DNA from 3 places in the Gordonia bronchialis DSM 43247 genome. Region 1 is predicted to be linked to each of the others. Evidence: predicted binding sites of a transcription regulator. Region 1 holds the regulator's gene; each other region holds the start of a gene.
The links. Region 1 encodes LexA, which represses DNA repair genes until DNA is damaged. Its sites were predicted from a motif close to CGAACANNTGTTCG; they were not measured.
Positions count from the first base shown of each region.

Region 1 (9,731 bases):
TGGGTCGGGGTCGTTCGGGTGGTCGGGGATCGGGTCGGGAGGGTCGTGGATGCGGTCCGTGCGCGTGCGTCAGGTCACTCGGGTGGCTCCGGTCAGCTCGGTGATCCGCACGCCGGCCAGATCGAGCTGGTCGGGAGTGGGAGCCTGCGTCCCGGCGAGCGCAGCCGCCGCCGAGCCGTAGGCGACGGCACTACGCAGACGTTCGGGTGCCGACAGATCGCGGCTCTGCGCGATCAGGTAGCCGGCCAGCGACGAGTCGCCCGCGCCGACGGTGCTGCGCGGGACGATCGGCGGCGGGGTGGCGAACCACGACCCGTCGGGGGTGGTCAGGATCGCGCCGGTCGCGCCGAGCGTCGCGAGTACGGCACCGCCGGTGCGGTCGACGATGCTGCGGGCGGCGTCGACGATGGGCCCGAATCGACCCTCGGCGGCCGACCTGCGCAGCGCGGCGGCGTCGGCTCCGGTCACTTCGGCGAGCTCATCCTCGTTGGGCTTGAGGAGATCCACCCGCCCGAGGGCCGCGGCATGTAGCGGGGCCCCGGAGGTGTCCACGGCGATACGGCAACCGACGTCGGCGAGGCCGTCGACGAGGCGTCGATACCAGTCCACCGGCATACCGGGTGGCAACGATCCGCACAGGGTCACCCAGCTCGCACCGGCGGCATGGCGCTCGACGAGGTCGGTGAATGCGACCAGCTGTGCGTCGGTGAGTTGCTGCCCGGGGGCGTTGAGTTTGGTGGTGGTGCCGTCGGGTTCGGCGATGGTGATGTTGGAACGGATCTCGCCGTCGACGGCGACCGTCTCATACGGCAGGTCCACCGCGTCGAGGGCACGCAGCAGCGGGTCGCCGTCGCGTGCGGGAAGCAGTGCGCGAGTGGCGATTCCGGCCTCCGCGATCACGCGGGAGACATTGATGCCCTTCCCGCCCGCCTCGGACCGGGTCGCGGTGGCCCGCTGGACCTCGCCGCGCTCGAGACGACTGGGCATCTCCAGCGTGCGGTCGAGGCTGGGATTGGGTGTGACGGTGAGGATCATGCGATCACCACATCGATCCCGCGGGCCGAGAGCGCCGCCGAGAAGGTGGGGTCGACCCCGGAATCGGTGATCAGCACGTCGACGTCGTCGAGGTCGGCGAACCCGGACAGGTCCTCGCGGTTCATCTTCGACGAGTCGGCGAGCACCACGACCCGCTGGGCGACCCGCACCATCGCCGACTTGACCGCCGCCTCGTCGGGATCCGGCGTCGAGAGGCCATGTGCCTCGCTGATGCCGTTGGCGCCGACGAAGGCGGTCGACACCCGCAGCCGCTCGAGGGCCGCGACGGTCTCAGCTCCCACGGTGGCTTGCGTCAGCCCGCGCACACGCCCGCCGATGGCGTGCAGACTCGCCGAGTTCTGGGCGGCCAGCAGACTCGCGATCGGCAGGCTGTTGGTGATGAGGGTGAGCCGACGGTCACGGGGGAGGGCGACCGCGGCCTGGTAGGTGGTGGTGCCGGCATCGAAGAACACCGACCCGCCGTCGGGTGGCAGGAACCGAACCGCAGTGCGCCCGATCGCTGCCTTCTCGTCGGTCTGGGTGACCTCGCGCTCGTCGATGCCGCGTTCCCCGATGACCCGCATCACGCCGGCGCGGACCGCTCCGCCGTGGACCCGTTGCAGGTGTCCGGCGCGTTCGAGGGCGGCGAGGTCGCGGCGCACCGTCTCACTGGTGACCTCGAATCTGGTGGCCAGCGCGGCGACCGACGCACGGCCGTTGGCGCGCACCTGCTCGGCTATCGCCTGCTGTCGTTCTTCGGCGTACAACACCGCTCCGATCTGTGCTGGAACCGTCTGCGCTCTGGCTTCGATTGTGTGGGAACTTCGATGTGTGTTGGAACTTCGATTGCGTGGGAAAGTGTGGCATTGCTTGTGGGTTCATCTTTGTTTACGCCTGTTTGCGTTGACAAGTCAAGCATTTCTTGTAACTTTGATCACGGGCGTTGAAATCGGCGAGCACCAGTCACACACGACCGGGTGGTCGCCACCGGCGCGACCGTGATCACCTGGATGGGACGCGCCGGCCTGTTGTGCACACGCGACCGGGAGGTCGTATGAGGCGCCGGCACGGCGCGCCGGACGAGACGACGATCGAGAGGGGTCCTCAGTGACCGAGACACTGGCGGGGTCGACATTGCAGGGCACACCGGTCGTCGGAGGGTTGGCCTATGGGCCGGCCATCTGGCCGGGTGAGCGGCCGTCCCACGACCCGGAGACCCTGGGCGTGGGCACCGAGGTCGCCGAGGCCGATCGGGAATCGGAGATCGGACGGTTCACCGACGCCGCCGGCGTCGTCGCGGGACGCCTGCGCGACCGAGCGTCACATAGTTCCGGCGCGGCGGCGGAGGTGCTGGCGGCCACCGCCGGCCTCGCCGAGGACCGCGGCTGGATCGGCGCGGCATCCGGATTGATCCGCAAGGGCGCAACGGCACCCGCTGCGGCGGCCGCGGCCACCGAGCAGTTCGCGACCATGTTCACCAAGCTCGGCGGGTTGATGGCCGAACGCGTCACCGACCTCAACGACGTGCGAGACCGCGTTCTCGCCGAACTGCTCGGGCTGCCCGAGCCGGGGGTCCCGGAACCCACCGAGCCGTCGGTTCTGCTGGCCGACGACCTCGCGCCCGCGGACACCGCAGGACTCGATCCGTCGACCACCGTCGCACTCGTCACCCGCTTCGGCGGACCGACCAGCCACACCGCCATCATCGCTCGTCAGCTCGGAATCCCCTGTGTGGTGGCCGTTTCCGGTCTCTCCGAGGTTCAGGCCGGTACCCCCGTCCTGGTCGACGGCAACCGCGGCACCCTGGCTATCGAGCCCGACGAGGCCTCGGCACGCGCTCAGGTCGAGGCGAGTAGACGGCATGCGCAGGCGGTGTCGGGATGGCAGGGCCCCGGCCGGACCGCGGACGGACACGAGGTCTCGGTCCTGGCCAACGTCGCCGACGGGGCATCGGCCCGCACGGCCACGAAATATCCGGTCGAGGGAATCGGGCTGTTCCGCACCGAACTCGCCTTTCTCGACCGCGCCGATGAGCCCTCGGTGGACGAGCAGGCCCGCATCTACGGTGAGGTGCTCGAGGCCTTCGCCGGCAAGAAGGTGGTGGTGCGCAGTCTCGACGCCGGTTCGGACAAGCCACTGAAGTTCGTCAACCACAAGGACGAGGCGAATCCCGCCCTCGGTGTGCGCGGCGACCGCATCGCGATCGAGAATCCCGACATTCGCGCCCACCAGCTCGATGCCATCGCCCAGGCAGCGGCCGCACTCAACACCACGCCGTGGGTGATGGCACCGATGATCGCTAGTCCCCGGGAGGCGGCGGCCTTTGCCGCGGAGGTTCGCGGCCGGGGCATGGTGCCCGGCGTGATGGTGGAGATCCCGGCAGCGGCCATCCTGGCCCACGCCATCCTGGCCGAGGTGGACTTCGTGTCGATCGGCACCAACGATCTGACGCAGTACACGATGGCCGCCGACCGGATGTCGGCCGACCTCGCCGCCCTGACCGATCCCTGGCAACCGGCCGTACTCAAACTCATCGAGAGTGTCGCGACCGCCGGTCAGGAGCTCGGCAAGTCGGTGGGGGTCTGCGGCGAGGCCGCCGCCGACCCGAACCTGGCATGCGTGCTCACCGGACTCGGGGTGACCTCCCTGTCGAGCGCGCCGGTCGCCGCAGCCGGCGTGGGCGCACGATTGGCCGAGGTCACCCTGGACGATTGCCGCGCGGCGGCCGCGGCCGCGCTGGCCACCGCCGACCCCGGCGATGCGCGTGCGGCCGCGGCCGAGGTGCTCGACGCCGCCGCGACACGGCACGCGACCGCGGTCTGACCGGTGTGACCGATCAGACCCGCGCGAGGTGAACTGCGTCGGATCTACACGCGGCGCATGACCGTGACGACCTTGCCGAGAATGGCGGCGTCGTCGCCGGGGATCGGCTGGAAGTGCTCGTTGTGCGGCATCAGCCAGATGTGGCCGTCCTTGCGCTTGAAGGTCTTCACCGTGGCCTCGCCGTCGATCATGGCGGCGACGATGTCGCCGTTGTCGGCGACGTTCTGCTGACGCACGACCACCCAGTCCCCGTCGCAGATGGCGGCGTCGATCATCGACTCGCCCACCACGCGCAGCAGGAACAGGGATCCGTCCCCGACGAGCTCACGCGGGAGCGGGAAGACATCTTCGACGGCCTCCTCGGCGAGGATCGGTCCACCGGCGGCGATCCGCCCGAGGACGGGTACGAACGTCGGTGTGGGCAGGTTCTCGGCCGACGGTGCGGGCTCGGATTCCTGGACGTTGACCGCGCGCGGGCGGTTGTGGTCCCGCTTGAGCAGGCCCTTGCGCTCGAGGGTGCGCAACTGATGCGCCACCGAGGAAGTGGACGTGAGGCCCACCGCGTCGCCGATCTCGCGGATGCTCGGCGGATATCCGCGCTCGCGCACGGACTTTCGGATCACGTCGAGCACCCCCCGCTGACGCGGGGTCAGCGACGCCTCGGCGACGATCGGATCGGCGGGGGTGGTGTCCTGATCGCGATCGGCGCCGCGGGCGCCGGTGCGCTTCGGCCGTGAGTCGCTCATCTGGTTGATTCCTCTCTCTGGCCGCCGCGGTGCGGCGGGATGACATGCCGGTGGTGGACCGCCGGGGGCGGCCATTTGTCGGTACCGGCCGGCAGGGTGTGGCTGTGCTCTTCGTCGGCGGGCTTCTGACTGGTGTCCATCGCGCTGATCTGAATGTCGCCGGTCTCCGTTTCGCTGTCTGTGGCCGAGCCTAGCGGAGTGTTCGGACATCTTCAAACATCTGTTCGACGTGTCGCGAGACATTGTCGGAGGCGCGTGGTACAACTCGAACATCAGTTCATCGAACACGTGGGCGACGTCGATCACGGGTCCGATGACTGCCGACAGACCATCCCAGATGGTCGTCCCACCAGGGACGATCCCGAGTTCGGAGGCCACCATGAGCATCGCCACCATGAGCCCGCGCACCGTCGGTTCGTCGCGAGTCGAGCGCGCTACTCGTCCTGATGTTCCCCTGCGGACACCGTCCGCACCGAGTGTCACGACGCCTGATCCGACCAGCCGGCGTCCGGCCACCCACCCGCGCAGCACCCCGCGTCGAACCGCCCGGCCGGCGCCGGACGCGGCGGGGCGCACCCGCCGTCCGGCGGGGCGCACCGACCGGCCCGCGGACCTGACCGCGGCAGGAGTCGGTGCGGGCGGCACACGGTGCGCTCAGCCCGTCGGGCATCGCGGCGGGCGCACGCCCATCAGCGGTATCCACGCCCGTCGGCGTGCCACCGCGGTCGGCGTCCTCGTCGGGGTGGCGCTCGCGGTGACCGTCTGGGTGATCGGCATCGTCGGCAACAACTACGCCGATTCGGTGTCCCCGCAACCGGTCAGCACGCAGGTCGTCCACGTGCGGGCCGGGGATTCGTTGAGCAGCATCGCCGCCCGGGTGGCCCCGGACATGCCGCGTCAGACGGTCATCGACGAGATCGTCGAGCTGAATGACATGCCGTCCAGCGGACTTCGGGTCGGGCAGCCGCTGCTCACCCCCGCATACCGTTGATCGACGGGCGGTATCCTCGATGACACAGGGACCGGTCGGGAACCGACCCGGCGTGCGCATCGCATGTGCCGGCGCGTCCCGCGACAGGCGTGAGGAACAGATGCGCTGCCCCTTCTGCAAGAACGAGGACACCAAGGTCATCGACTCACGTGTCGCCGACGAGGGGCAGGCGATCCGGCGGCGCCGCGCATGCGCCGAATGCGGTCGCCGGTTCTCGACGGTCGAGAGTGCGGTGCTCGCGGTGGTCAAACGCAACGGTGTCACCGAGCCGTTCAGTCGCGAGAAGGTGATGCGCGGGGTTCGGCGGGCATGTCAGGGCCGTGAGGTCGGCGACGACGACCTCGCTCAGCTGGCACAGCAGGTGGAGGACGCCGTACGGGCCAGTGGCTCGGCCGAGATCCCCAGTAACGAGGTGGGTTTGGCGATCCTCGGACCGCTGCGGGACCTCGACGAGGTGGCGTACCTGCGGTTTGCGTCGGTGTATCGCTCCTTCGACTCGCTCGACGACTTCCAGCGCGAGATCGACGATCTGCAAGGCCGCACGGCCGACTCGGCGCAGGACGCCTCGGCGCATCCCGATCCGGTGTCAGCCGAGTCGGTCCAGAGTTCGTAGCGCGCGCTTCTCGGATACCGGATATGCGGTGCCGAGCCGCTGGGCGAAGACACCGACCCGCAATTCCTCGACGAGCCATTGGGCTTCCTCGTTGACCGCGTCGCGCCGGTTCTCGGGAACCTGGGCCAGGCGCTGATTCCAGCGCTGCGTCACGCGATCGATGATGGCCACGCCGGCCCGGTCCCGGTCGGCAGATGCCGGCAGGCCCTCGAGCCGGGTCTGCGCACCCAGCAGATAGCGACCGAGTTCAGCGAGGTGACGTCGCGGGGTGGCGCGGACGAAGCCGTCGAAGATCAGATGGTCGAGTTGCTCGGCGACGTCGTCGGCGGCCACCGATCCGGCATGCCGGTCGATGAGCGTGCGTAATGGTGCAACGGCACGCAGGGCGTCGACGGCCAGCGCGAAGTACTCGGGGGCCGCGGTGGACACCAGCGGACGCAGTTCGTCACGCAGTGCGTGAAAATCCTCCGGGGTGCGGATCGCGGCGATGGCGGGACGCTGCGCCGCGAGATCACGGATGGCGCGGCGGGTGCAGTCGGCGAACAGGTCCTCGCCGTGCCGATATGGGCTCTGGCTCAACGCGAGTCGCCCCCCGGCGTCGAGGCCGCCGACGATCTTCTTCGTCAGTGGCGGTATCGCGATCTCGAGCAGGGTGGTGACGGCCCCGCCCACCAGCCGGTCCCGCGATTCGGGGTTCGACGCGTCGGTCCGGGTGACGCCCCGGGCACGTCCCTGCGCATCGAGCACCGATTCGAGTGCGGGATAGCGGGTGAGTTGCTGGCCCGCGACCCGCATCCGTGTGTGGTCGCCGAGCGTGCCGATGCCGTCCGAGGTCCAGGCGGTGTACACCTGGCGCTGCGGTGCTCGGTGGGAGTCGGTATCCGAGTGTCGGTGTTGCAGATCGGCCAGGGAGTCGTCGGTGTCCACGATCCTTCCGGAGGCATCGGCGAGTGCGAAGTGCACTCGAAGGTGCGCCGGTAGGCGATCGGTGTCGAAGTCGCCCGCCGACACGGTCATCGAGGTGATCGCGGACAGTTCGCGGGACAGGCCGGTGATGATCGGTTCGGCGCGGGGAGTGAGCCGCGACAGCGCGAGGTCGGCGAAACGTTGGGCGGGTGACATCGACTTGCGCAGGTGTTTCGGCAGGGTCTTGACCAGGGCGGTGGCGAGCTCGGACCGAAAGCCGGGCACCGACCAGTCGAATCCGGCCGAACGGACATGGGCGAGAAGCGGTTCGGGGATGACCACGGTGACCCCGTCGTCGGCGGCGGTGGGATCGAACCGGTAGCGCAACTCGAATCGGGTGTCTCCCTGCTGCCAGGCGCCGGGGAAGTCCGTGTCGGCGACGGCGATGTCGGTGACCACGTCGTCGGGGGTCAGATCGAGCAGGTCCGGCTGTGTTCGCCGCGTCTTCTTCCACCAGGTGTCGAAGTGGCGGGCCGAGGTGACCTCGGCACCCACCCGCTGATCGTAGAAGTCGAAGAGCTGATCCTCGGTGATCACCAAACCCTTTCGGCGAACCTTGTGTTCGACGTCGGCCGCCGCCTCGAGCAGAGCGCGATTGCGGGCGAAGAAGGCGTGCTGGGTGTGCCAGTCGCCCTCGACGAGAGCATGCCGGAGGAACAGTTCTCGCGACGTCTCCGGATCGATGCGCCCGTAGTCCACACGACGCCGGGCCACCAACGGCACCCCGTAGAGCGTCACCCGCTCGTAGGCCATCGCCGCGCCGCGCCGCGCCGACCAGTGCGGCTCGCTGTAGGTGCGCTTGGCGAGCGGACCGGCGAGTTTCTCGGCCCACAGCGGATCGATGCCGGCGACGGTGTGCGCGAAAAGCCGTGAGGTCTCCAGAATCTCGGCCGCCATGAGGAACGATGGCGGCTTCTTGGCCAGCCCCGAGCCGGGAAAGATCATCAGGGTGGTGTTGCGCGCGCCGGTGAACTCGCGTCCCTCGGCGTTGCGGGCGGCGATGTTGCTCAGGAGGCCGGAGAGGACGGCCCGGTGGATCGCGTCGGCGTCGCGTTCGGTGCGCGCGGTCGACCAGTCGAGGTTGCCGACGATCTCCCGCAGCTGCCGGGTGAGGTCGCGCCACTCCCGGATACGCAGGTAATGCAGGTACTCACGTTCACACATCCGGCGGAACTGATTGCCGGACAATTCGGTTCGCTTCTCTTCGAGATACGACCACAATTCGAGGTAGGACAGGAAATCCGAGTTGGGTACCGCGAAACGCCGGTGCGCGGCATCGGCCGCCTCACGGTGGTCGGATGGGCGTTCGCGGACGTCGGGCAGCGAGAGGGCCGCGGCGAGCACGACGAGATGATCGAGACAGCCGAGTTCGTGGCCCGCGATGAGCATGCGGGCGATCCGCGGGTCGACGGGCAGGCGGGCCATCGAGCGTCCGACCGCGGTGAGCCGGGGCAGACCGCTCTGTCCATCCGGCATCTCGATGGCGCCGAGTTCGGTCAGCACGGCGATACCGTCGCGGATCGCCCGCGGGTCGGGGGGGGCGACAAAGGGGAAGTCGGCGATGTCGCCGAGGCGCAGCGAGGTCATCTGCAGGATCACCGCGGCCAGATTGGTGCGCAGGATCTCCGGGTCGGTGAAGGCCGGGCGGGCGTCGAAGTCCTCTTCGCTGTAGAGCCGGATGCAGATACCCGGCGCCACCCGGCCGCAGCGGCCGGCGCGCTGGCGGGCGCTGGCCTGTGAGATCGGTTCGATCGGAAGGCGATTGACCTTGGTGCGGGTCGAGTAGCGGCTGATGCGGGCGGTCCCGGAATCCACGACATAGCGGATTCCCGGCACGGTCACCGAGGTCTCGGCGACGTTGGTGGCCAGGACGATGCGCCGGCCGTCCGACGGCGCGAACACGCGCTGCTGATCGGCCACCGACAGCCGCGCGTACAGCGGCACGATCTCGGCACCCGCGGATGCTCTGCGACGCAAGGTATCCGCGGCGTCGCGGATGTCACGTTCGGTGGGCAGGAACACGAGGACGTCACCGCGCCCGGTCGACCACAGCTCGTCGATGGCGGCGTCGATGCCCTGGAACAGATCGAGATCGGCGTGTTCGCCGCCGCCGAGGTCGTCGCCGTGGTCGGGGCTCTCACGCAACGTCAGGGCCCGGTACCGGACGTCGACGGGATAGGTGCGTCCGGAGACCTCGAGGATCGGGACCTCGCCGGCCGGTGTGCTGAAATGCCGGGCGAACCGCTCGGGTTCGATGGTGGCCGAGGTGATGATGACCTTGAGGTCGGGGCGACGGGGTAGCAGCCGGCGCAGATAGCCGAGGATGAAGTCGATGTTCAGACTGCGTTCGTGGGCCTCGTCGATGATCAGGGTGTCGTAGCGACGCAGCAGCGGATCCGTGCCGATCTCGCGGAGCAGGATGCCATCGGTCATCACCCGGATCAGGGAGTCGGCGCTTGAGCGGTCGGTGAACCGCACCGAATATCCGACGACATCCCCGAGTGTCGTCTCGGTCTCGTCGGCGATGCGGCGCGCGACGGAACTCGCCGCGATCCGA
Region 1 covers NC_013441.1:2,352,032-2,361,762, forward strand. The annotation lists gene GBRO_RS11010 (1-phosphofructokinase family hexose kinase) at 70-1,035, opposite strand; gene GBRO_RS11015 (DeoR/GlpR family DNA-binding transcription regulator) at 1,032-1,802, opposite strand; gene GBRO_RS11020 (putative PEP-binding protein) at 2,143-3,858, shown strand; gene lexA (transcriptional repressor LexA) at 3,903-4,604, opposite strand; gene GBRO_RS11030 (LysM peptidoglycan-binding domain-containing protein) at 4,984-5,595, shown strand; gene nrdR (transcriptional regulator NrdR) at 5,696-6,208, shown strand; gene hrpA (ATP-dependent RNA helicase HrpA) at 6,182-9,731, opposite strand, start outside.

Region 2 (9,731 bases), 630 kb from region 1:
TGCGGTGTCTGCCTTGCACTTCTACGAGCGGGAAGGGCTGATCAGCTCGACCCGGACCTCGGGCGGTCAACGCCGATTCGCCCGCCACGTGATCCGACGCGTATCGGTGATCCAGGTGGCCAAGCGCATGGGTATCCCGCTGGCCGAGGTGGCCGAGGTCTTCGCCGACCTCCCGCAGGACCGGATGCCGTCCAAGACCGACTGGCGGCGCATCGGCGAGCGATGGCGCGGACGACTCGAGGCCCGACGTAAAGAGATCGAGCGGATGGAGGAGGAATTGGTCGAGTGCATCGGCTGTGGTTGCGTGTCGCTGCGCAGCTGTCGCGTCCTCAATCCCGATGACGAACTGGGATCTGCCGGCGCGGGGCCCCGACTACTGCCCGCAATCGACCCCGGCGACGTGGACTGAGGTCGCGCGGCCGGCCACGCGCGCAGGGTGCCGTGTGTCGTTCAGATCGTGCACAACGGCGGCCGGGCTGCCGAGATGTGCCCATAGGCTGGATGTATGGACTCGCAGCAGTGGCTGGCCGACTTCCGTGTCGCGGCACACCGACGTTCGCAGAGAGCCCAGCCCGACTGGGCCGGCGGCACCGATCTCACACCCGCGGTGGTGCTCAGCCTCCAGCGGTTCCAGGTCGGGGAGAGCGGGGATGGCGCCCACCTCATCGCGAAGGCCGACCTTAGCGGCGACACCGACTACGCCGCGGCGGTCCGCCTCTTCGTCGCCGAAGAGCAGAACCATGCGCGAATGCTGGCCGCGTTGCTCCGCGCCGGCGGTCACGGCACCGTTGACCGGCATTGGTCCGACACCGTCTTCGTTCATCTGCGACGACTGCTCGGGCTCCGGCTCGAAGTGATGATCCTGGCGATCGCCGAAGTGATCGCACTGCGGTACTACCGGGCGCTGGCCGAGGGCGAAGATCGCCTGCTCACCGACGTCGCCGAACGAATCCTCGACGACGAGCACCGCCATGTCCCGTTCCAGATCGATTGTCTCCGAGAACGATTCGGGCACCATCCGGCCGCGGTTCGACATGTACTCGTATATCTGTGGCGCACCGCGGCCCTGGTGGTGACGGTGGTTGTCGGGCTAGACCACGGGCCGGCGTTGCGCGACCTCGCAGTCTCACGGCGCCGGTTCATCATCGACACCTGGAGACTGTTCGTCGTGGTGTCCGATGCCGTACTCGATTCCGCGCCACCGGCGGGTTCGGTGCGTCGCCCAACGAGTCGACGACCGATCTCCTGATCACCCCGGTGGGGCTACACGTTCTCGATCTGGAGTCACATCCACTTGCTGTCGATCGTGTTCGCCCTCCTCGTGGTGTGGAAGGGCGCCGCCAGGACCATTAATCCGCGACGCCTGCTCATCGACCTCGAAGTCGCGTTCGCCGGCGCGGCGGTGTGGATTCTGGTGTCGGCACCCGAATGGACCTGGGTGACCCCGATCGTCCTGATCGTCATGACGGTGGTCCTGCTCGACGCGGCCCGGATCGCCGCGCGGCCGGCCGACGACTCTGCGCCGCCGTGGCTCACGGTCCTGACCTCGTGTCCTCGTCGGTGTCTACGCGGCCTGGGCAACGGCAGCCGTCTTCCAGAACTGGGCAGCCGCGATCGGTGCCGACCTCGCTGATCCGCAGTCACTGGGCTGGCAGGTGGCCATTCTCCTCGCGTGCGCCGTGGTCGGGCTGGCCGTCACCACCGCAGTCGGGTCCGTGCTCGTCGCCTACCCACTCACGCTGGTCTGGGCCTTCGTCGGGATCATCGTGGCCGCGCAGGGGAGACGACGGCCGTCGTCGGCATCGCGGTCGGGACGATCGTGGCGCTGGTCGTCACCACTGCGGCGATCGCGGTCCTGCGGCGTCGGAGGGTTACGCCGTCGCCGTTTGCGGCCGGGTGGGAAGCCGAGCCACGATCGGGCGATCGTCGGCGCGGGGTATCCCGGAGTGAATGATTCTGGCACTCGCCCGGACCCTTACTGCACCATCCGACGGGCTACGTTTCCCTGTCCACAGCGGTGAGCGCGTAAACGTCAGCGAGTACGAGGTTCGCGATGATGGGGTGACCAACTCGATCGGGGGACTTATGAGCGCAACCAACGATGTCACCAAGGGGTTCGACTCGACACAATCGACTGAGGTGTCACTGGGTCTGGCCATGTCCGAGCATGTGCGCATGTGGCGAGACGGGGAACCAGTGTTGATGAAGATCAAGTCGCACACGGACTGCGACGATCTCGAACAGGTGTTGTGTTCGGGGGCGGTATCCACCCGTCGGTACGGCCGTGCGCACTATCGCGAGGTCGCGAGCTTCGATTCGTCGACGTCAATGATCTGCGTAGGAATCACCAGTCGTTTCTCGCATGCGAGCGAGTCGACCATCGGCAGGGGTTTGTTCATCCAACTCGGTCCCGTACGACGCGGCGGGCTGTACGACGGGTGCTGGGAGGACGTGGAGCAGTACATTATTCGGGCGGCAGAGGGTGCGCAGGCGAGGGGTGAGGTGGTGGTCGGCCGAGGACCGAACCCGGGAAAGGGTGAACCGGCTGTCCTGATCAGTACTTCAACTGTCAACGCGTGGACATATTCAGTGATCTCGGCTTCTCCGGCGCCCACGGTCGGCAGCTGGGGCGAAACGTCTGCAGCCAACGATCGCGCGACACTCGTGGCGACACTGTCGGCGACCTCACGAATCGAGGCGGCGACGCTGACCACCGCCGCGCTGCGTGAGTGGGAAATCGAACCTTTCAATGTCGCAATCGGATTCGTTGTCCCGATCGAACTCATGATCCACCCTGAGAACGTTCGCATCGAGGTGTGACGCGGAGTGGTCCACCTCGCTCCTCACACGTCAGGGATCGGAATCAAGTGGTCCATCGCAGGCGCCGGTTCAGTTGTTGAGTCCGAGGTGCGTTTCGAGGAGTGCGGCGAGCCGGGTCTCGACGACGGAGTCGGGGTTGATGGTCTGACGGAGCTGGAGGCGGGCGAGTTCGCGGACCTGTTGGTCGATCGCGCCTTGTTCAGTGGGCAGCGCTGATCGTCCGGTGTCCATGTCGGGAACATCGGTTGTCGGGTCGTCGGTCGTCGGCCCATTGCCAGGTGGGCCGTGGATTTCGGCGCGTACCTGCGCGAGGTGTTTGGTGAATCCGGCGGCCAGGTCGGGGGTGCGGTTGACCCGTTCGGGGTTGGGTGGTGCGCCGGGGCGGGTGTTGAGGGTCCAGCCGCAGCGTCCGCGGTCGGGGCCGTCGCCGATCATGCGGGTGGTGTATTGGCCGGGGTTGGGTCCGACCATCCGATTGTGTTTGGGACACGCGCCGGTCATGTCGATGATGTCGGTGAGTCCGCCGTCGGCCCAGTCCAGTTGGGCGTGATGCAGTTCCAGATACGCCGCCGGCTGATCACAGCCGTGGGCGGAACAGACGTGTCCGTCGGGGCGGGCGAAGTTGACCATGCGTTGGGCTTGGGTGGCGAACCGTTTGCCTTTCCCGAAGAACAGGGGGATCGGGGTGGCGTCCTCGAACACCGCCAACCACGGCTGTGCCTGCGCGGCCAACCGGATGACATCGGTCATCGGTAGCAGGGTGTTGGTGGCGGTGACACCGTACCCGGTCTCGGCGATCAGATCGCTCAGGTCGGCTTTGATGATCAACTGCACCGGCAGACCGCGGTGGGTGGTGCCCAGCGTCCCGTCGGCAAACATGGCTTCCAGGGCCGCATCGAGGGCGTCGTGGTTGCGTTGGGTGGGGGTGCGGTAGTCACGGCAGGCGGCGTCGGCGACGTGGTCGGCATCAGCGTTCTCGTAGGCCCCGTTCGGCGCGTCGGGATCGTCGGGGTTGTTGAGGCCGGGTTGGCCGAACACGGCCATCATCATCGACAGTCGGGCCGCCAATTCCGGGGTAAGGGTGCCCGACAGATGCGAGGTCCCATCAGTACGCGGTTTGCCGATCCACACTCCGCGGCGCCGCGCCCGATCAGCATCACCGGTCAGCGACCCGTCCGGATCGAGATGGCCCAACAGGCGTTGACCGGCCATCGCGATCTCGGCAGGCGCGAACTCGGTGGCGATGTCGACCATCTGCCGCTCGGCCGCGGTCTTCTTGTCGAAGGGGACCGACGCGGGGATCTGGTCGAGCACATCGAGCACCGTGGTGATGTGCCCGGTGCCGACGGTGCCGGCGGCGAACGCCTCGGCGAGCACCGGAAACCTCGGTTCGGTGGTGTCGCCGGTCAACGATCGTTGAGTGGCGGTGGCCGCCAGTTGGGTGCGGCGGCGTTGCGGGTTGGAGATCCGCAGACGATGGTTGAAGAAGTTCGGCACCGAGCGGTAGCCCATCTGCCGCGGCAGATCCCGCGCGGTGATCTCCACCAGTTGCCGGTCACCGGCGTAGGTCAATCGGGTGATGGCTTGTTCGTGCGCGTTGGCGGCAGCGATGAGGTCATCGTCGGAGCAGGCGGTGAGGTCCACCTGCTGGAGTTCGTCGGTGAGGGCGTGGAGTTGGGCGATCAGGTCGGTGAGCTGTGGTGGTAATGGTGGCTGGTCGCTCACTGTGGTCACCCCCCTTGTGTCGAACTGGTGTTCTTCGAACCTACTTTCGATGTTAGATCGGTTTGTCGGATTGTGCAACCTCTGATTTTGTCGAGTGCTCTCACGGTGGTGGTTGCGTGGATCGGGTGTGTCGTCAGGGCTTCGAGGCTTGTGACTAGCGCTCCTCACACCTCAGCCGGCGAAAGGGGGACGTCGGGGGACAGGTCAGCCGGCGTAGGGGCACCTAGTAATGGGTTGAGGGATTGGAAGCCAGCGACATCCTCCTGTTTTGGTTGATGTCGGGCTTGGTGTCCCAGAACCAAAACTAGGAGGATGTCAGTGTCTAATCGTAGTCGGTTGAGTCGTGGTGACAACCGCCGTAATGCCCGGATCAAGCGGTTACGTGAGATCGTGCCTCACGACAACGTGAATCGCCCCGGGTTTGCTGGAGGCTCGGTTAGTTGGTTCCGGCCTCTGCTGGGACCGGGTTCTCACGGTAGCTGGTGACCGTGTGGGCCGCCCAGTAGGCGGCCTCGTACTCGACCGGCGGGACGTGTCCGATCTCGCCGTGCAGACGGCGGTGGTTGAACCACTCGATGTACTCGGCGACCGCGATCTCGACGTCGCCGACACCGCCCCACCCGCTCTTCGGGCGCATGATCGGGTTGCGGATACATTCCGCCTTGAATAACGAGTTGAACGCCTCGGCCATCGCGTTGTCATACGAATCACCCTTGGAGCCAACCGAAGTCACCGCTTCAGCTTCGGCGAGACGCTCGGTGTAACGAATCGCTCGATACTGCACTCCGCGGTCCGAGTGGTGAATCAGTCCGGCCACATCCTGGCCGGCACGATCACGCGCCCACAATCCCATGTCTAAGGCGTCCAATGCGAGGTCGGTGTGCATCGTGGTCGAGACCTGCCAGCCGACGACCACGCGCGAGTACACGTCGAGGATGAACGCCGCGTACACCCACCCGGAGTGGGTGCGGATGTAGGTCAGGTCCGCCACCCACAAGGTGTTCGGCGCCTCGGCGGTGAACTGCCGGCCGACTCGGTCGGCCGGTTGCGGGGTTTCGGCGCCATCGCTGCGGGTGGTCCTGCGTGTCTTCAACCTCGGTATCCCTTGCAGTCCATCGGCTTTCATCAATCGTTCGACAGTGCAGCGCGCCACGTCGATATCCTTTCTGCGTAGTTCGGCGTGGACCTTGCGGGCACCGTAGACGCCGAGATTGTCGGCGTGCACGGTGCGGATCTCGCCGAGCATCTCCCGGTCACGCACCGTGCGTGGCGCCTCGGTCTTGTTCGCACTCAGGTGGGCTCGTACCGTGGACGGAGCGATCTGGGCGGCCGTGTCGCGTAGGGCCGCGCAGATCGGATCGACTCCGTGTTCGTCGCGAGAAGCGGCGACGAACTCCACGATCAACGCTGTGGGCGGTCGATCTCCGCGGCAAAAAAAGCCGACGCCTGCTTCAAGATCGTGTTCGCCCGCCGCAGCTCGCGGTTCTCCCGCTCGAGCTGCGCGATCCGCTCGGAATCGCTGCTCGTGGTACCCGGCCGCTGCCCGCCATCGATTTCGGCTTGCTTGACCCAGGTGCGTAGCGCCTCCGGGTGCACACCGAGTTGATCGCCGATCCGTTTGAACGCTCCCGGCCGTGTGGCCGGGTCCTTGCGGGCTTCCACCGCCATCCGCGTCGCTCGCTCCTTCAGCTCAATGCTGTACTTCCGAGGTGCTGCCATGCTCTCCATCCTTCACAGGTTCGAGAGCCTCCGACGAACCCGGGGCGGTTCAAAGCACCTGGGGAACAACCCGCGGCTGAGCATGAGCAGTCCCACCCTCGCGCGACCAAAGCTCGAATGAAGACTGTCGGGAACAACCCGATTGACCGCTAGGTAGAGCACGCGCAGGGCACCCCGGACCCCGGCAACCCAACAACCCCCAGCACCCAACTGCGGCAAACAGATTCCTTGTCAGCAGTCGAACATACACGCCCACACACCGAAAACCAGCCCTTGACAACCAACCCCATAGACTGCTCAGCCGACGTCGGGTCGGGGAACTTCCTACCGAACGTCGAGTCCGGTGGGCACCTCATCGTGCAGACGTCGGGCGATCTCGTCGAGTATCTCGTCCACGTCGGCTTCGTTGCTGCCCGGATAGTCCGCGACGAACGTGCGTAGCCGCTCGCGTTGGGCCTCGAGGAGACGATCCGCCTCTGCGCTCCCGGCCGACGTGATCCTCGCGATTCCGCCGTCGATGGTCACCATGCCGCGGCCGCGAGCCTCTCGGCGGTGTCTTCGACGATGGGCAGCGGTGTGCCGGACACCGAGACCATGGTGGCGAAATCCCGCGTCGTCTCCTCGGCCACCCGGCTGACCATCCACGCCTCCCCGCGGGACAGCGGACTGCCGGCGGTGGCGACGACCATCTCCCAGATGCGCAGTCGGTCTTCGGCCCAGCGTGCGCCAGACCTGCAACCGCAACTCCTCCAGAGATGTTCGTGCAGAAGGTATTCCGAAGGATTCGCTGGGTTCGGGAATGCGGGTGACGGTGCGCAACTCGACCTCGGGTAGCAACCACGAGAGGCCGAAGGCGAGGAGCCCGATGGGGACCGCGACGAGGAACACGGTCTGAAAGGCGTCGGTGAAGCCGTCCAACCGTGATTGGACGACCGGCGGGCACGAGGGCAGGCTCAGCGTGGAGGCCTCGAGCACTTCCGCCGAGCACGGCCCGACCGCCGCGGGCGGGACGCCGGCGGACAGGTGGGAATCGAGTTGGCTGTTGAAGACGGCGCCGAAGACGGCCACACCGACCGATGACCCGATGGTGCGGAAGAACGTCGCCCCACTCGTCCCCGTCCCGAGATCGCGATAGTCGACGGCGTTCTGAACGTCTTGATCTCGGCTCTCTCACCGAGTCGGGAAATACGCCACCGCTGCGCCGTGTTGGCTACCGACATGAGTGATCAACCAGAACTGAGCCCGACCGACTGGGTACGTGACCAGACCGCAAAGATCCTGGAACAGGGCACCACCGACGGCGTTCAGGTGCTCGACCGTCCGATCGTCCTGTTCACGACGACCGGCGCGAAATCCGGCAAGAAGCGCTATGTACCGCTGATGCGGGTCGAGGAGAACGGCAAATACGCCATGGTCGCCTCCAAGGGCGGCGCACCCGAGCATCCAGCCTGGTATCACAACGTGAAGGCTCACCCGCAGGTCACCGTGCAGGACGGCGATAGCGTCGTCGAACTCACCGCCCGCGAGGTCGACGGGGACGAGCGGGCGCACTGGTGGGAGCTCGCGGTCGCCGCCTTCCCGCCCTACGGGGAGTATCAGACCAAGACCGATCGGCAGATCCCGGTTTTCGTCCTCGAGTGATCAGGCGATCCACACCGTCTTGATGTTGCAGAACTCGCGGATGCCGTGAGCGGTGAGTTCGCGCCCGTAACCGGATCGCTTGACCCCGCCGAAACCGAGTTCCGGGTATGAGGTGGTCATTCCGTTGATGAACACCTGCCCGGATTCGATCTCGTCGATGAAGCGGTCCTGTTCGCCGGCGTCGGTGGTCCACGCATTGCCGCCCAGGCCGAAGGTGGAGTCGTTGGCGAGGGTGATCGCGGCGTCGATGTCATCGACCCGATAGAGCGCGGCCACCGGCCCGAAGGCCTCGGCCGAGTACAACTCCATATCCGGGGTGATGTCGGCGATTACGGTGGGCTCGTAGAACCATCCGGGCCGGTCGATGCGGTGGCCGCCGATCAACACGGTGGCACCGTCGGCGACTGCGCCGTCGACGAGCTTCTCGAGATCGTCACGTCCCTGTTCGGTGGCCAGCGGGCCGACATCGGTTGCCTCGTCTGTGGGATCGCCGACGACGAGCTCCCGAAATCCGTCGACGAATGCTGCGGTGAATTCGTCGTACACGTCGGTATGAACGATGAATCGCTTTGCCGCGATGCAGGATTGGCCGTTGTTCTGCACCCTGGCGGTGACGGCGGTCTTGGCGGCCGCAGCGATATCCGCGCTGGGCATGACGATGAACGGGTCGCTCCCGCCGAGTTCGAGCACGGTGTGTTTGACCTCGTCACCGGCCACAGCGGCCACCGCGCGGCCCGCCGGCTCGCTGCCGGTCAGGGTGGCGGCCACTACCCGCGGATCGCGCACGATCGCCTCGACCATCGACGACCCGATGAGCAAGGTCTGAAAACAGCCGTCCGGAAATCCCGCACGGCGCAGCACATCTGAGATGTAGAGCGCGGACTGCGGGACGTTGGACGCGTGTTTGAGGACACCGACGTTACCGGCCATCAGGGCCGGTGCGATGAACCGGACGGCCTGCCACAACGGGAAGTTCCACGGCATCACCGCAAGTACCACGCCGAGGGGCTGATATCGCATGTAGGCCTTGCTCGCGCCCACGGCGTCGGCATCGGCGGGCTCGTCGGCGAGCATCGCGGCACCGTGCTCGGCGTAGTGCCGAAATGCGCGGGCGCACTTGAGGGTTTCGGCCTTCGCAGCGGCCAGGGTCTTGCCCATCTCCTGAGTCATCATGGCCGCGACCGTGTCGGCCTCGGCCTCGAGCAGATCCGCGGTGGCGCGTAACCATCCGGCGCGCTGCTCGAAGGTCGTCTTGCGGTAGTCGGTGAAACATCGCGCCGCTCGATCGAGGGCCGCGTCGACCTCGTCCTCGGTGAGCGAGTCGAATTCGCGAATGGTCGTGCCGGTGGTCGGATCGATGGTGGCGATGGCCATGTCCATGCCCCTTCTGTCGTGGTCGGCTGGTGCGCACCCCTTCTTCCACGAGTACCACTCGCGGCCTCGGACGGCAGCGACGCCGGTCAGGCGTCTGCGCCCGTCGCGGCGCCGATCAACGGTGCCAATGCGTCGGCGACGATCCGGTATGCCACGTCCTCCTCCGGGTGCACAGCTGGGAAGAAGTAGAACCCGTGCGGCATTCCGGCCGGGAAGTACGACGTCACGGATGTACCGGCCTGGTCGAGTCGGTCGGCAAAGGCTCGCGCCGAGTCGATGATGGGATCGTGGGTGCCGGTGGCTATCACGGTCGGCGGATAACCGGCGAGATCACCGTCGATGGGACTCGCGTAGGGGTGATCCCACGGTGTCGTCGGCAGATACGCGCCGCGGATGAAACCGGTGAAGGCGGTGTCGTAGACGATGCCGCGCGGGGCCTGTTCGACGAACGA
Region 2 covers NC_013441.1:2,984,196-2,993,926, reverse strand. The annotation lists gene soxR (redox-sensitive transcriptional activator SoxR) at 1-409, shown strand, start outside; gene GBRO_RS13915 (ferritin-like domain-containing protein) at 506-1,249, shown strand; gene GBRO_RS27075 (hypothetical protein) at 1,307-1,633, shown strand; gene GBRO_RS13905 (hypothetical protein) at 1,951-2,820, shown strand; gene GBRO_RS13900 (HNH endonuclease signature motif containing protein) at 2,890-4,545, opposite strand; one part of gene GBRO_RS13895 (IS3 family transposase) at 4,982-5,982, opposite strand; AL1L pseudoknot at 5,858-5,986, opposite strand; one part of gene GBRO_RS13895 (IS3 family transposase) at 5,982-6,264, opposite strand; gene GBRO_RS25345 (hypothetical protein) at 6,589-7,332, opposite strand; gene GBRO_RS13880 (nitroreductase family deazaflavin-dependent oxidoreductase) at 7,483-7,905, shown strand; gene GBRO_RS13875 (NADP-dependent succinic semialdehyde dehydrogenase) at 7,906-9,279, opposite strand; gene GBRO_RS13870 (alpha/beta hydrolase) at 9,366-9,731, opposite strand, start outside.
Region 2: a site for LexA is predicted at 4,566-4,579, ahead of GBRO_RS13900 (HNH endonuclease signature motif containing protein). Genes of this name have one in related genera too.

Region 3 (9,731 bases), 2.4 Mb from region 1:
CGTTGCCAAGACGCTGCTGGTACGGTCCGTGGCCACCACACTCGACGTGGACACCAAACGTGTCCAGTTCACCCCGGACCTGATGCCGGGCGACATCACCGGCTCCCTCGTCTTCGACAACGCGACTTCGGAGTTCACCTTCCGCGAGGGCCCGGTGTTCACCAACCTGTTGCTCGCCGACGAGATCAACCGCACCCCACCCAAGACGCAGGCATCGCTGCTCGAGGCGATGGAGGAGCGGCAGGTCTCGGTGGACGGTGTGCCGCGGCCGCTGCCCCGGCCGTTCCTGGTGGCCGCCACCCAGAACCCGGTGGAGTACGAGGGCACCTACCCGCTGCCGGAAGCCCAGCTCGACAGGTTCCTGCTCAAGGTGACGCTCCCCCTGCCGCCGCGGGACGACGAGATCACCGTGCTCACCCGGCACGCTGCCGGATTCGACCCACGCGATCTCGGTGCCGCCGGCCTGCGTGCCGTGGCCTCCGGCGCCGACATCGAAGCCGGCGCCGACCAGGTCCGACGCGTCAGCATCTCGCCACAGGTGGCGGCGTATATCGTCGACATCGCCCGGGCGACAAGGATTTCCCCCTCGCTGGCCCTCGGGGTGAGCCCGCGCGGCGCCACCGCTCTGCTGGGTACCAGTCGCGCGTGGGCCTGGATGAACGGACGCGACTTCGTGACGCCCGACGACGTGCAGGCACTGGCACAATCCACGCTGGCCCACCGCCTTTCGCTGCGACCCGAGGCCGAGCTGGAGGGCGTGTCGGTCGCCGCGGTGTTGGATACGGCGATCCGCTCGGTTCCCGTGCCCCGCTGATGTATCTGACCGGACGTTTTGTCGCACTGCTACTCCTCGGGGCGGTGCCGACCATCATCGTGCCCGAGTATTACATTGTGGCCCTGTGGATTATCGGCGCCCTGGTCCTGGCCGGTGTCGATTTCCTCGCCGCCGGTTCGACTGGGGCGCTGCGGATCGTCCGACGGCCGACAGACCCGATCCGGCTCGGCGAATCGACGTCCAGCACACTGATCGTGGAGAACAACAGCGGCCGTCGCTTCCGCGGGCGGCTTCGCGACGCCTGGCAGCCGTCGGCGGGGGCCACCGGCAACCGGCATGATCTGGACATCCCGGGCGGGGAGCGTGTCGCGGTCAGGACCGGCCTCACCCCCACGCGACGCGGCGACCGCCTTGCGTTGCGCGTCACCGTCCGTCGTCGCGGACCGTTGGGTCTTGCCGGCCGCCAGCACAGTCTCCCGATGCCGGGATTTGTCCGTGCACTCCCCCCGTTCGGTTCACGCCGCCACCTGCCGTCGCGCCTGGCTCGGCTTCGACAGCTAGATGGTCGATCCGCGGTCCGTATCCGTGGTCAGGGCATCGAATTCGATTCGCTGCGTGACTATGTGGAAGGCGACGATGTTCGCAGCATCGATTGGCGGGCGACAGCTCGACGACGCTCCGTCGTGGTCCGAACGTGGCAGCCCGAGAAGGACCGGCACATTGTCATCGTGCTGGACACCTCGCGCACCTCGGCCGGTCGCGTGGGAGATGTCCCCCGCCTCGACGCGGCCATGGACGCCGCCCTGCTGCTCGCGGCATTGGCCACACATGCCGGCGATCGCGTCGACCTCATCGCCGGCGACCGGCGGGTGCACACCCGCGTCGTCGGCGTGACCGGATCGAGTCTGCTCAGTTCCCTGGTGAACGCGATGACCACACTGGAACCAGCTCTGCTGGAGGCGGATTGGCCGCTGCTGGGTGCCGAGGTCACCAAGATCAGCCGTCAGCGCGCGCTGCTGGTGTTGCTGACACCGCTCGAGCCCGCCGCGGTCGAGGAGTCGCTGCTGGCACCGCTGTCGGTCCTGGCCCAGCGTTATCGCGTGGTGATCGGCTCGGTGGCCGACCCGGCGCTCGGTGAGATGATGACACACCGCGACGACCTCGAAGAGATCTACGACGCTGCCGCCGCGGCCCGGACCACGTTGTTACGCAACCGGACTGCCACCGCACTCGGACGGCTCGGCGTCGACGTGGTGGATGCGCCCCCGGAACGACTGCCGGCCGCGCTCGCTGACCACTACCTGTCTCTCAAGTCGCGCGGACTCCTCTGAGGAGAGTGCACATCACGCGGCGACGGGTACCTCGTACCCGCGATCTCTTTCGCTGATGTCGCCGGTCTGCCCGGCGTTGTGCGCCCAGCGGCCGAGGGTGAAAACGTAGGCGAGGAAGCCGATCCACACGGTGATGCCGATACCCACGCGGGCCCAGGTGGGCAACCCCGACGGTGTCACGAATGCCTCGATCACACCACTGATCAGGAGGAGTACCACGAGTCCGATCGCGACACCGATGGCCGATCGTCCCTCCTCACCGAGCGCGGTCACCCTGGTGCGTGGACCGGGCGACACCCACGCCCAGAACAACCGGAGGCCGACGCCGCCGGCGACGAACAAGCAGGTCAACTCGAGCATGCCGTGCGGCAGGATCAGCCCGAAGAACAGGTCACCGCGACCGTGCCGAATCATGATCGACGCGACGATGGCGAGGTTGGCCACGTTGTAGACGAGCATCAGGACCACGGGGAACCCGAAGACCCCCAACGCAATACATAGTGCTGCCAGCCAGAAGTTGTTGGTCCATACCTGGGCGGCGAACGAGGTGGCCGCGTATTCGCTGTAGTAGCCCTCGAAATCGTTGTTGACGAGCTTGTCCACCTGCGCGGGGGTTGTCAGGTACTGCTCGATCGCCGGGTGCTCGATCAGCCACCAGGTGATCGTCACAGCCAGCGCCATCGACACACCCATCACCGTCAGCCACCACCACCGCATACGGTAGAGCGCCGCCGGGAACGTCTGTGCGACAAAGCGGCCCATGTCCGCCCAGGTGCTCGCCTTGCTACCTGCCGCACGGGATCGGGCGCGAGCGAGCAACGCCGACAGATAGGCCACCAGCGACGCATCGGGCGCCGATGATCGGATCACCGACAGATGGGTGGCCACCCGCTGATAGGCGTCGATGATCTCGTCCGCTTCGTCACCCGAGAGGTTTCGCCTGCGAGACAGATCGTCGAGCCGCTCCCACGTCGCACGATGTGCGTTGACATAGGCGTCGAGATCCATTCGGACAGCTTAGCGGCAGAGCTGTGTTCGGCCGGGCGCTGTCATTCGGTCGCTGCCACTCGCGCCTGACATGCCCAAACGCCGGCTGAGGACCGGTCGAGGAGTGACAAGCGACGGCGGCCGGGCGCAGGAGCACCGTGCGAGGCGCCGCCCTGAGGTGCGAGCTTGCGAGCTTCGCGGGGAACGAGCAAGGAGCGTGTCGAAGTCGACGAGCCACGAAGCCTCTGGCGAGAAGTCCCACGAAATCGACCCGAGATCAGGGGTTGCGCGACCCGAGGAATCGACTTGTTATCGAAAACACGTTCGACGAACACCAGTTCGACACCAGGGGGGTGACCAGATGAGCGACCAGACCCAACCACAGTCACCGGCCGCTGAGCTGGTCGCACAGCTGCATGCCCTGACCGACCGACTTCAGGCCGTCGACCTCGCCGTCTGCTCCGACGAGGAACTGGTCGAGGTCGCCGCCGCCCAGGAACGTGCGATCACCCGCCTGACCTTTGCCGGGGATCGTCAGTTGGTGGAGATCACCGAGCGTGATCTGCCCCGCCAGATGGGGTTTCGGTCGGTGCCCAATTTCTTCAACCAGCGTCTGCGGATCTCGAATCCGCAGCGCCGCCGCACCCAGTTGGCCGCGACGGCCTCGATGCGGCAACTCACGGGTGATAGCTGTGAGCCGAAGTTCCCGGTGCTGGCCGAGGCGTTCGCCGCTGGGGCGGTCGGGACCGGGCACATCACCACGGTGTTGAGTGTGCTGGACCAGATTCCCGCGGCTGTGCCCTACGACAAGCGTGTTGCCGCCGAACGGCAGATGGTCGACATCGCCACCGAGTTCACGCCCGACGAGATCGGCACCGCCGGTCAGCGTTTGTTGGGGCATCTCGACCCCGATGGCACCCTGACCGATGAGACCGATCGGGCGCGGCGGCGCGGGATCTGGATCGGTAAGACCCGCGCGGATGGCACCGCGCACCTGTCGGGGACGGTGACTCCGGAATTGGCGGCGCGGCTGTCGATGATGATGGCCGTGTTCGGTCAACCCGGGTTGAACAATCCCGACGACCCCGACGCGCCGGCCGGTGCGCATGAACACGCTGATGCCGACCAGCTTGCCGAGGCGGTGCAACGCGACCTGCGCACCCCCACCCAACGCAACCACGACGCCCTCAATGCGGCACTGGAAGCCATGTTTGCCGACGGGACGTTGGGCACCTCGCATCGTGGTCTGCCGGTGCAGCTGATCATCAAAGCCGACCTGTCGGACCTGATCGCCGAGGCCGGGTTCGGGGTGAGCGCCACCAACACGCTGCTGCCCATGGCTGATGTCATCCGATTGGCGGCGCAGGTGCAGCCGTGGTTGGCCGTGTTCGAGGACTCGACGCCGGTCCCGTTGTTTTTCGGGAAAGGCAAACGGTTTGCCACCCAAGCCCAGCGCATGGTGAACTTCGCGCGCCCCGACGGGCATGTGTGCTCGGCCCACGGTTGTGATCAGGCGGCGGCATATCTGGAAATGCATCACGCCCAACTGGATTGGGCCGATGGCGGACTCACCGATATCGTGGACATGACCGGGGCGTGTCCGAAACACAATCGGATGGTGGGCCCCAATCCCGGGCAGTACACCACCCGCATGATCGGTGATGGGCCCGACCGCGGCCGGTGTGGGTGGCGCCTGAACACTCACCCCGGGGCACCCCCGAATCCGGAACGGGTCAATCGCGGGCCCGACATCGCCGCCGGCTACCGCCGCCACCTGGAACAGGTGCGGGCCGAGATCTACGGCCCACCTGGCGATGACCCACGCCCCGGCACTGATGACACCACCGGCAGCATCGTCGGGCCGTCGGCCCTGCCTGCCGATCGGGCTGCGATCGACGAGCAAGTTCGCGAACTGGCCCGCCTCCAACTCCGCCAGACCATCAACCCCGATTCCGGTGTGGAGAACCGGCTCGCCGCACTCCTCGAAACCCACCTCGGACTCACCAACCAGCTGCGCTCGTGATTACAGTCTCGCCAGAACCTTCGAGGCGCTCGGCTGCGCCTCGCGCACCTCAGGGAGCGGGGTGGGCCGGTGGCGATACGTCGACTTCGAGACGCTCCCCACCGATCAGTCAACCAATCGACACCGTCGGAGCACGGGCCGTATGGGACACGACGCGGGCCACTAGGGTTGATCGCTATGTACGGTCCCGTCCTTCCGCCCCAATTGGGGCCGGCCCCCGGATCGCTGGCCTGGGGGCGACGTAGCGCGACGGTCGGCGTCGGTCGTGACGATCTCGTGTCGGGTGAAGCGGTGGCCCTCGATCTCCCGCCCGCGAATCTGGGTCTCCGCATCCTGTCCGGGCTCATCGATGTGGTGCTGAGCCTCGGGATTCTCTGGGGTCTCGGCTGGCTACTGGACAAGGTGTTCTTTGACGTCGATGCGGCGTTGACCGCAGCCCTCGGGGTGCTGTGCCTGGTGACGGCCGTGGTCGTCGTCCCGACCACCGTGGAGACGGCGAGCAAGGGCAAGAGTCTCGGTCATCTCATCGTGGGTCTACGCACGGTTCGTGACGATGCCGGCCCCATCGGATTCCGGCATGCGCTGTCACGCGCGCTGCTGGGGGTCGTCGAGATCTACTCGTGCTTCGGGTTCCCGGCGCTCTTCACCGCTGCCACCTCACAGAAGAGCAAACGCCTCGGCGACATGCTCGCGGGCACCTACGTCATCCGCGATCGCCGGCGGCTCGAAGTTCCCGCACCAGTCGACATGCCGCCGCAGCTCGCGGCGTGGGCCGGGGCTGCCGACATCGCCACGCTTCCCGATCCGCTCGCCATCATGATCCGCCGATTCCTCGGCCGACGCGAAGCGATGCGACCCGAACCGCGCGAACGCCTTGCGCGCCAACTCATCTTCGACGTCGCACCGTTCGTCGCACCTGCTCCGCCACCCGCCCCCGACGAGGCGGTGCTGTGTGCGGTGATGGCCGAGCGCCGTCGACGCGACAGCGAGCGGCTGGTGCGAGAGGAGCGCCTGCGCGAGCGGCTGTTGCGGTGAGCTGCCCTACTTGAGGTCGGCGCTCGACTTCCCGAGGACGCGGCGCGCGATGATCAGTTGCTGGATCTGCTGGGTTCCCTCGAAGATGTCGAGGATCTTGGCGTCACGGGCCCACTTCTCCAGCAGCGATGTCTCCGAGAAGCCTGCTGTGCCACCGACTTCCACTGCCTTGTTGGTGAGCTCGGTGACCATGCGTCCGGCTTTGGCCTTCGACATCGACGCCTCGGCTGAGTTCGGTTGCTTGTTGTCGGCCATCCACGCCGCACGCAGGGTGTGCAACCACGAAGCTTCCCAATCCGACTCGATGCGGATGAACTCGCATACCGAGGCATGCTGTGCCGCGGCCGGCTTGTCGTAGTCGATGGTGTGACCGGCGTCCTCGAGGATCCGACGCAGCTCCTCGAGCGAGGCCCGTCCGAGTCCGACGGCCATCGCGGCCACGACGGGACGCGTGTTGTCGAAGGTCTGCATGACACCGCCGAAAGCCTTCTTGGTGTCGATCTCCGGCGAGCCGAGGAGGTTCTCTTTGGGAACGCGCGCATTCTCGAAGCGCACTACCGCGGTGTCCGACGCCTTGATGCCGAGTTTGTGCTCGAGCCGCGCCACGGTCACGCCCTCGGTGTCCATCGGTACGACGAAGCTCTTGATCGCCGCGCGGCCCAGGCTCTTGTCGAGAGTCGCCCACACCACGACGTGATCGGCGCGTGAGCCTGCGGTGACGAAGATCTTCTCGCCGTTGATCAGGTAGTCGTCACCGTCGGCGGTCGCGGTGGTCGAGACTGCCGCGGAATCCGACCCGAAACTGGGTTCGGTGATCGCCATCGCCGCCCACACATCACCGAACCGCTCGAGTTGTTCGTCGTTGGCGACGGCCGCAATCGCCGCGTTCCCCAGTCCCTGGCCGGGGATGGTCAAGAAGAGCCCGACGTCACCCCAGCTCATCTCGCGTGCGGCGATCAGCGACCGCAGGTTGGCGCCGTTGACCGACGGGGCGTCGTCTGCGGCCTTCTTGCCGTCCGCGGACTTCTCGGCACCACGATTCTGTTTGGCCAGTTTCCCCAGTTCATCGAGCTCGACGGGATACTCATGCTCGGCCTTGTCGTACTTGCGGGTGATGGGCCGGAAGATGTGTTCGGCCGCGAGGTGGGTGCGCTCGACCGTCGAATCGAACTTCTTCGGGAGCTCCAGGTTGATCGCCATGGGCCTACCTTACTCCGCGGTAAGTTCGTTGCCAAGCGTGCCCCGTCGCCAGTGGTCTGTCTCGGAAAACTAGTCCTCCAACACTGCCTCCAGGCGTCCACCCAGGTCGGCCCGGAGGTCGGCGTCGCCACCCTGGCCCGGACGCCAGGGGAGAGTCAGCCGATCTTTGGTCTTGTCCCGGTACCGCGGAATGACGTGCAGGTGGAAGTGGAACTCGGTCTGCCACGCGTCGGCGCCACAGCAGTTGAGCAGGTTCACACCGTCGGCGCCGAGTTCTGTGGCCACCGCGCGGGCGACGCGTTGCGCTTCCAGCGTGACCGCGGTGAGGTCGTCGGCCGGGATCTCCAGGAGGTCCTTGCTGTGCCGACGCGGAATCACCAGCAGGTGGCCGTCGGAGGCGGGATTGATGTCCATGAACGCGTATGTCGTCTCTGTCTGCGCGACCACCGTGGCCGGGATCTCGCCGGCCACGATGCCGCAGAACACACAGTTTTCAGCCATGGTTTCTGAGAGTAACGACCCGCCAACGATTCACCGTCAACCGGCGCCACGCGGGGCAGGAGTCAGTAGGCTCTGACCCGTGCCCTACGACGAGGACCTCGCCTACCGGATCCGCGCCCTACTGGCGACGGAGGGCGGAGTCGACGAGAAGACGATGTTCGGCGGGCTCGCCTTCCTCATCAACGGCAACATGGCAGTCGCCGCGAGCGGACGCGGCGGCCTGATGGTGCGCGTGAAACCCGAAGACACCGAGGGCCTGCTCGAATATCCGCACACCGAGCCGATGATCATGTCGGGACGTGAGACGCGGGGCTGGTTACGGGTCTCCGACGAAGGCATCGCCGGCGAACGTGCCCTGAGCCGTTGGGTTTCCATCGGCGCGGACTACGCACGCAACCTTCCGCCCAAGACCAAGTAGCGGTCTCGGCCCGCCGCCGCAGCAGGTCGGCATGCCCCGGTCAGGGGACGACGTTGACCATCCGGCCCGGCACCACGATCACCTTGCGCGGTTCGCCGTCGAGCAGCGCGGCGATCTTCTCGTCGGCCAGCGCGGCCTCACGAATCGTGGCCTCGTCGGCGTCGGCGGCCACCTGAATCCGGCTGCGTACCTTGCCTTTCACCTGGATCGGGATCTCGATGGTGTCCTCGAGGAGCCATTGCGGATCGGGGTCGGGGAACGGCCCGCGCACGAGCATCTCACCGTGGCCCAGCCGACCCCAGAGCTCCTCGGCGATATGCGGCGCCAGCGGGGCCAGCATGATCACCAGAGGTTCGACAGCAGCCCGCGGGGCACCGGTCGACTCGAAGTTCTTGGTGAGATGGTTGGTGAGCACGGTCAGCTTCGCCACCGCGGTGTTGTTGCGCAGTGCGTCGTAATCCTCGCGGACACCGGCAATCGTCTTGTGCAGCACCCGCTTTGTCTCATCGTCGGGTTCGGCCTCGGACACCCGGAGGGCACCGGTCTCCTCGTCGACGACGAGCCGCCAGATGCGTTGCAGGAATCGCTGTGAGCCGACGACGTCTTTGGTGGCCCACGGCCGGGACTGGTCGAGCGGACCCATGAACATCTCGTAGACGCGCAGGGTGTCGGCGCCGTAGTCGCGGCAGATATCATCGGGGGCAACGGAATTCTTGAGCGACTTGCCCATCTTGCCGTACTCCTGGCGCACTGGTTCGCCATTGTGGAAGTAGGCCCCGTCGCGTTCGGTGACCTCGTCGGCGGGCACGTAGATGCCCCGGCTGTCGGTGTAGGCATATGCCTGGATCATGCCCTGGTTGAACAGCTTTCGGTACGGTTCACGGCTGGTGACGTACCCCAGGTCAAAGAGGACCTTGTGCCAGAAGCGGGAGTACAGCAAGTGCAGCACCGCGTGCTCCACACCGCCGATGTACAGATCGAGACCGCCCGGGTCGTCCGGGCCGTGCAGCGCCGGCCGCGGGCCCATCCAGTAGGCCTCGTTCTCCTTGGCGCAGAACTCTTCTGCGTTGGTCGGGTCGATGTAGCGCAGCTGATACCACGAGCTGCCGGCCCACTGCGGCATGACATTCGCATCGCGGGTGTAGGTCTGCACGCCGTCCCCGAGGTCGAGTTCGACGGTCATCCAGTCGGTGGCCTTGGCCAGCGGCGGCGACGGGTCACTGTCGGCGTCGTCGGGGTCAAACGAGACCGGTGCATAGTCGTCGACCTCCGGAAGCTCTACCGGCAGCATCGATTCCGGCAGCGCGTGGGCGTTGCCATCGGCGTCGTAGACGATCGGGAAGGGTTCGCCCCAGTAGCGCTGCCGCGCAAAGAGCCAGTCACGCAGCTTGTACTGCACGGTGCCGGTGCCCTTGCCCTGCTCCTCGAGCCAGGAGATGATGCGCGCCTTGGCATCGTCGA
Region 3 covers NC_013441.1:5,159,711-5,169,441, forward strand. The annotation lists gene GBRO_RS23900 (AAA family ATPase) at 1-814, shown strand, start outside; gene GBRO_RS23905 (DUF58 domain-containing protein) at 814-2,106, shown strand; gene GBRO_RS23910 (stage II sporulation protein M) at 2,119-3,114, opposite strand; gene GBRO_RS23915 (HNH endonuclease signature motif containing protein) at 3,455-5,116, shown strand; gene GBRO_RS23920 (RDD family protein) at 5,294-6,151, shown strand; gene GBRO_RS23925 (acyl-CoA dehydrogenase family protein) at 6,158-7,351, opposite strand; gene GBRO_RS23930 (HIT family protein) at 7,421-7,852, opposite strand; gene GBRO_RS23935 (TfoX/Sxy family protein) at 7,932-8,270, shown strand; gene leuS (leucine--tRNA ligase) at 8,311-9,731, opposite strand, start outside.
Region 3: a site for LexA is predicted at 3,422-3,435, ahead of GBRO_RS23915 (HNH endonuclease signature motif containing protein). Genes of this name have one in related genera too.